Regions from separate parts of the Mycolicibacterium alvei genome, predicted to be linked through region 1. Evidence: predicted binding sites of a transcription regulator. Region 1 holds the regulator's gene; the other holds the start of a gene.
The links. The regulator LexA, encoded in region 1, represses DNA repair genes until DNA is damaged. The targets are predictions, from matches to a motif close to CGAACANNTGTTCG.
Positions count from the first base shown of each region.

Region 2: cofD (2-phospho-L-lactate transferase) is a predicted target of LexA. The motif match lies at 1,513-1,526, and genes of this name have one in related genera.

Region 1 covers NZ_AP022565.1:1,300,646-1,304,059, reverse strand. Annotated here, with positions in the region: gene G6N44_RS06175 (LGFP repeat-containing protein) at 1-1,444, shown strand, start outside; gene lexA (transcriptional repressor LexA) at 1,493-2,212, opposite strand; gene G6N44_RS06165 (LysM peptidoglycan-binding domain-containing protein) at 2,469-3,014, shown strand; gene nrdR (transcriptional regulator NrdR) at 3,179-3,414, shown strand, end outside.
Region 2 covers NZ_AP022565.1:2,017,122-2,020,535, forward strand. Annotated here, with positions in the region: gene G6N44_RS09630 (DUF3499 domain-containing protein) at 55-474, opposite strand; gene G6N44_RS09635 (metallopeptidase family protein) at 605-1,027, shown strand; gene G6N44_RS09640 (WhiB family transcriptional regulator) at 1,037-1,438, opposite strand; gene cofD (2-phospho-L-lactate transferase) at 1,733-2,716, shown strand; gene G6N44_RS09650 (coenzyme F420-0:L-glutamate ligase) at 2,713-3,414, shown strand, end outside.

The DNA of each region.
Region 1 (3,414 bases):
GGGCTTCCCGACCGCCGGCGAAACCGAGGGCGGTCTGGGCCCCAACAGCAGGATCAGCACGTTCGCGGCTGCCGACAACCCCGTCATCTTCTGGACTCCCGACTACGGCGCGGTGATCGTGCGTGGTGCGATGAACGCGGCCTGGGAGAAGCTCGGTGGCGCGAAGGGCGCACTGGGCGCCCCCATGGCCGACCAGACCGAAGACGGCAGTGTCATCAGCCAGCGCTTCAGCGGGGGAGCGATCTCGTGGGACCGCGACTCCAACGCGTTCACCACCGAGCCGTCGAAACTCGCCTCCGAACTGAGTGGACTGGAGGTTCCTGGACTCGGACAGACCCCGGCCACGGCGCCGCAGCCCTCCGGTACGGACACCAAGAAGCCGTTCTCCTGGCATTGGAGCTGGTGGTGGCTGATCGCGGTGGTCCCGGTCGTGCTGCTCGCCGGGCTGATCGTGGGGGCTGCGCTCTGGCACCGTCGCCGCGCCGGTGGCGATGACGACTTCGACCATGACCCGTTCGACGACGACTACGCCGACGGCCCCAAGGCTTCGTCCTATGACGAGGACCGATACGGCGATGCTCGGTATGGATCGGGTGGGTACGACCGCGACGAGTATCGCGATGATCGCGGGTCCGATGTGGCGAACGACTACGGGCCGAGCGCTGCCTATGGCGGCGAGGTCGCGACGACGCGGTTCGCCGAACCCGGCGAGCAATCGACGAGTGCGGCATCTCCGTACGACGAGCCCACCGACATCGCCATCCCGGTCAGTCAGTGGGCCGCCCCGCACGGAGCGGCCGGCGGCTACGGGGCACCGGGCGAGGACGAGGAACCGCCGGAGGATTCCTCGCGGCTGGCCGGCCCGGAGCAGGGCTTTGACGACTATGACGACTTCGAATCCGACTATGACGATGAAGACGACGATTTCGAGGACGATGGATTCGACGACGAAGACCTCGATACGCCCATCGACGCCGACTTCGAGGAAGTCGCCGAAGACGACGACGTCGATGACTTCGAAGCGGAGCTCGTAGACGAGAACCCGCCGGACACCCGGTCGCTCGGCGGTGCAGTCGGCGGGATGCGCGAGGCCGGGGCTTTCGCGGCGCTGAGCGGACTGGTGCCGGGCGATCAGGACAACGTGGACACCGCGCCCACCCGCGTCATCACCGAGGCGGAGGCCTACAGCGGTGAGGCCTACAGCAGTGAGGCGCACAGCGGGCGCCATGCCGCCATCGAACTCGACGAGATACCCAGTGCCACCGCGATCCACCTACCGTTGGAGGACCCGAACCGCGCGCCGGAGGGCTATCCGATCAAGGCGGACACCAAGTCCGGCCGATACTGGGCGCCCGACAGCAGTGAGTACGACGATGCAGTGGCCGAGATCTGGTTTGCCAGTGAGGAATTCGCCCGTACGAACGGATTCGTGCGCACGGATTGAGCGGTAGGGCCCGGGCCGCCATCCGGTGCAACCGGGCCCGCCGGACGGTCAGATCTTGCGGATCACGGTGACAACCTTGCCGAGCACCGCGGCGTCGTTGCCGGGGATCGGCTCATATGCCGGGTTGTGCGGCATCAGCCAGACCTGACCGCGGGTCCGCTTGAACGTCTTGACCGTGGCTTCGCCGTCGATCATGGCTGCCACGATGTCTCCGTTGTCGGCCACACTCTGCTGGCGCACGACCACCCAGTCGCCGTCGCAGATGGCGGCATCGACCATCGAGTCGCCGACGACCTTGAGCAGGAACAGCGACCCTTCGCCGACCAGTTCGCGCGGTAGCGGGAAGACGTCCTCGACGGCCTGTTCGGCCAGGATGGGACCGCCCGCGGCGATACGCCCGAGCACCGGCACGAAGGTCGGCTCGGGAAGCGCATCGGAACCGGCCACGTCGGTGGACACCAGAGCGGTGGGCGACGGATCGTCGGCGACACGTACGTCGACCGCGCGCGGGCGGTTGGGATCCCGACGCAGGTAGCCCTTGCGTTCCAGGGTGCGCAACTGGTGGGCGACCGACGAAGTCGAGGTCAACCCGACCGCATCGCCGATCTCGCGGATGCTCGGCGGGTAGCCGCGACTGCTCACCGACGCGCGGATCACGTCGAGAATGGTGCGTTGCCGGTCGGTGAGCCCTTCGGTTCGGCGTGGGCCGGCGCCGTCCGATCCGGCCGGGCTGTCGGTGCTGCCGTCCCTGCTGCGATCGTCGCTCATGGGGCCGAATGTAGTCGTTGATCGAACATTAATCAAACATGTGTTCGACGCGTGTTGTGGGCGTGTCTGCTGGTGGGGCCGCGTGGTGGGGTGCGCGACGGGTGTTTCCGGCCCGGGTGCGGGATCGGCGACCCCGGAGTCGTCGGTGCCCTGCTCTATCGTTTGGCAACAGTTCGATCACATGTTCTATCAATCGAACACCTGAGCGAGTACATTCGAACACAAGAGCGAATCCGTCCCACCGAAAGGCAGTCAGATGGCGATCATCGATATCCCCGCCGATAGCCGTTCCCGCGCGGCTCGGGCCGTGCCCCAGTCGCCACCGCAGCGCGCCAGGGTTCGGGGCGGTGCCGGCACTGCCGGTGCTGTAGGTGCGAAGGGCAGCGCCACCTTCGGTAGCGGTGCGGCCAGGCCGGTCCGCCGGGTGCAACGCCCGGCCCCGGACCGCCCCGCTGCCGGCACGGTCCGCTACCGCGGAACCGGAGTGCTGATGTCGCGCGCATCCCATCGCAGTCGGCCCATCACGCCGGTGACCACGGTGTTGCTGGCCCTGGTCGCCGCCGGCATCACGGTGTGGCTGGGCCTCGTGGCCCAGTTCGGTGGGGTGATGGGGATCGAGAGCCCGGAGCCGACCGAGCTTGCGGTGGTCCAGGTGAAATCGGGGGAGACGCTGCAGCAGGTGGCGCGCAGGGTCGCCCCGGATGCCCCGGTGTCCCGGGTCGTCGAGCAGATCCGTGACCTCAACCAACTGGAATCCGCAGCAGTCGACCCCGGGCAGACGCTGCTCGCGCCGGTGGGCTGAGCAGCCCGATGCCTGCTGAATCGTCCTGGCCGGCAGCCACACTGGCCGGCGTCGGAGTGAGTCCCTACATGCCACTGGACCCGGCGGTGAGTCTCCCGCGGGCATCGCGGGTACGCTCAAGGACGCTCGAACTAGTTGTCCGGCGGTATGACGAAGGAGCGGTAATGCACTGTCCGTTCTGCCGTCATCCTGATTCGCGCGTCGTCGATTCCCGGGAGGCCGACGAGGGCCAGGCCATTCGGCGCCGGCGATCATGCCCGGAGTGCGGACGTCGGTTCACCACCGTGGAGACCGCGGTGCTGGCTGTGGTGAAGCGCAGCGGCGTGACCGAGCCCTTCAGCCGGGAGAAAGTCATCCGTGGCGTGCGCCGGTCCTGTCAGGGCAGGCAGGTCGACGATGA
Region 2 (3,414 bases), 720 kb from region 1:
CGGGCGACGTCGACACGTTCACTACTCGTGGGCCGGTCGACGTCTCATCAGGTCTTAATCGGTGGGATCCGGCAACACCCGCAGGTGCCCGCGTCGGCGGCCGTTGGTCTCGGCGGGACGTGCCTGCGGTGCCATCACCGCGCTGGCACCCACACCAGCGGAGGGATCGGAGAATCCGGCCACCACCCCGCCGCGGGGAACCGCACCGGGCTGGCCTTCCCGGACCGCATCGGCCAGCGCCACCAGATCGTCCTCGTCGGGATGGGTGGGCAACGGACCGGCATGACGCACCAACTCCCAGCCTCGTGGCGCAGTGATGCGGCCGGCGTGGCCGACACAAAGGTCCCAGGAGTGGGGTTCAGACACCGTGGCCAGAGGTCCGACTACCGCCGTGGAGTCGGAGTAGACGAAGGTCAACGTCGCCACGGCATAGTGCGGGCACCCGGGCCGGCAGCAGCGACGGGGAACATTCACGCAACAGAGATTACTTCGGACGATCGCTGTCCGGCGCCGGACACGCGCAGCCGTCGAGTCCAGATCCCGAACCGTTACGATCATCGCCGTGGCCCAGCGCAACCTATGGCGATCGCGTCGCGGCCGCGATATGCGCGGACCGCTACTTCCGCGCTCGGTTCCCGGCTGGCGTAGCCGCGCCGAGCGGTTCGACATGGCGGTGCTGGAAGCGTATGAGCCGATCGAACGGCGGTGGGCGTCGCGGATCAAAGATCTCGATGTCGCCGTCGACGAGATACCGCGGATGTCCCCGAAAGATCCCGACAGTGTGCAATGGCCACCCGAGGTGATCGCCGATGGCCCGATCGCGTTGGCGCGGCTGATACCTGCCGGGGTAGACGTCAGAGGAAATGCGACCCGGGCTCGAATTGTCTTGTTCCGCAAGCCCATCGAGCGCCGGGTCAAAGGATCAGATGAGCTGGCTGACCTGCTGCATGAAATCCTGGTGGCCCAGGTGGCCACCTATCTGGGAGTCGAACCGTCCGTCATCGACCCAACGATCGACGACGACTGACACGTTGCGTCAGATGATGCCGCGTTTGAGTCGGCGACGCTCCCGTTCGGACAATCCTCCCCAGATACCGAAACGCTCGTCGTGCGCAAGCGCATACTCCAAGCAGGCATCCTTGACTTCGCAGCCCAGGCAGATGCGCTTGGCCTCGCGGGTAGACCCGCCCTTCTCCGGGAAGAACGCCTCCGGGTCGGTCTGCGCGCAGAGCGCACGTTCCTGCCATTGGTCGTCTTCGTCTTCCGGATCAACATCAATGTGTTCGGGAACCGAACCCACCGGTACCAGACTCAGTTGGGGGCGTCCGACCCCAATCGGTGTCGTTCCCGTGTTGATGTGCGGTGCGTTGTCTACCGAGCCGAGTAGCCGATCGTCAAATCGGACCACATGATCGAAATCGCCGCTCTCATAAGACATTTTCCCCCGCCTCCTCACTCGGTCTCATAGATCCTAAGTGGAGTCCCACCCTTGCGATGCGCGGTCACTCCATTCGAACAGTTGATCGAATCTCGGTCCGCGACACCGGAATCGGTCACCAACCGGGAAATGACACATCTGTGATTACACACGTGTTAGCTGCCGGGGTCAAGCGCCAGAGCGCGAATTCATACCATCTCGTTATGTCAAATCGGCGCGTCGCGACATCGGCGTGTCCTGCTCGTGACTACGCCGTTTCCATCCGGACGCGCTCAACGCCTAGGGTCGGACGTTGTGAGGATCACCGTTCTGGTCGGCGGCGTCGGAGGCGCCCGGTTTTTGCTGGGAGTGCAGCACCTGTTTGGCCTCGGCCAGTTCGCGGAGGCCGACAGCAAGCACGAACTCACCGCGATCGTGAACGTCGGCGACGATGCCTGGATGCACGGCGTCCGGATCTGCCCGGACCTCGACACCTGCATGTACACGCTGGGCGGCGGTATCGATCCCGTACGTGGTTGGGGCCACCGCGATGAGACCTGGCACGCCAAGGAGGAACTCGCCGCATACGGCGTACAGCCCGACTGGTTCGGCCTGGGCGACCGGGACCTGGCCACCCATCTGGTCCGTACCCAGATGCTGCGTGCCGGCTACCCGCTGTCGCAGGTCACCGAGGCTTTGTGCAAGCGTTGGTCACCGGGGGCGCGGTTGCTGCCGGTCACCGACGACCGCAGTGAGACACACGTGGTGATCACCGACCCGGCCGACGGTGACCGCCGCGCGATCCACTTCCAGGAGTGGTGGGTGCGTTACCGCGCGCAGGTGCCCTCGCACAGCTTTGCGTTCGTCGGCGCGGAACAGGCAACCGCCGCACCGGGCGTCGCCGAAGCGATCGCCGAGGCGGATGTGGTGTTGCTGGCGCCGTCAAATCCGGTCGTGAGCATCGGACCGATCCTGCAGATCCCCGGAGTCCGCGGCGCACTGCGCTCGACCAAGGCGCCGGTCGTCGGCTACTCCCCCATCATCAACGGAAAACCGTTGCGCGGCATGGCAGATGAGTGCCTGTCCATCATCGGGGTGGACTCCACCTCACAGGCCGTCGGCCAGCACTTCGGGGCCCGGTCGGGCACCGGGATCCTGGACGGCTGGCTGGTACACGAAGGCGATGAGGCCGAGATCGAGGGGGTTCAGGTGCGTGCGGTCCCACTGCTGATGACGGACCCGTCGACGACCGCCGAGATGGTGCGGGCCGGTCTTGATCTCGCAGGCGTTCGACTGTGACCACCGGGGTGCGCACCGAGCACGGATCGGCCGGCCGGGTCGAGATCCTGCCCGTACCAGGGCTCCCCGAGTTCCGGCCCGGAGATGATCTGGCCGCGGCCCTCGCCGAGGCGGCCCCATGGTTGCGTGACGGGGACGTGCTGGTCATCACCAGCAAGATCGTCTCCAAGTGCGAAGGCCGCATCGTCACCGCTCCTTCCGATCCCGACGAGCGGGACGCCCTGCGGCGCAAACTGATCGACGGCGAGGCGGTTCGGGTACTGGCACGTAAGGGTCGGACCCTGATCACCGAGAACGCCATCGGACTGGTCCAGGCCGCGGCCGGAGTCGACGGGTCCAATGTCGAATCGAACGAGTTGGCGCTGCTGCCAACCGATCCCGATAGCAGCGCGCAGACGTTGCGGGAAGACCTGGGTGAGCGACTCGGCATCTCCATCGGTGTCGTGATCACCGACACCATGGGCCGGGCCTGGCGAAACGGCCAAGCCGATTTTGCGATCGGTGCATCCGGGCTCACGGTGTTGCACGGATACGCGGGCGCGCACGATCGGCACGGCAACGAGCTACTGGTCACCGAAGTCGCAGTGGCCGACGAGATCGCCGCGGCGGCCGATCTGGTGAAAGGCAAACTCACCGCGATCCCGGTCGCGGTGGTCCGCGGCCTGGAGCTGACCGATGACGGGTCGAACGGCCGCACA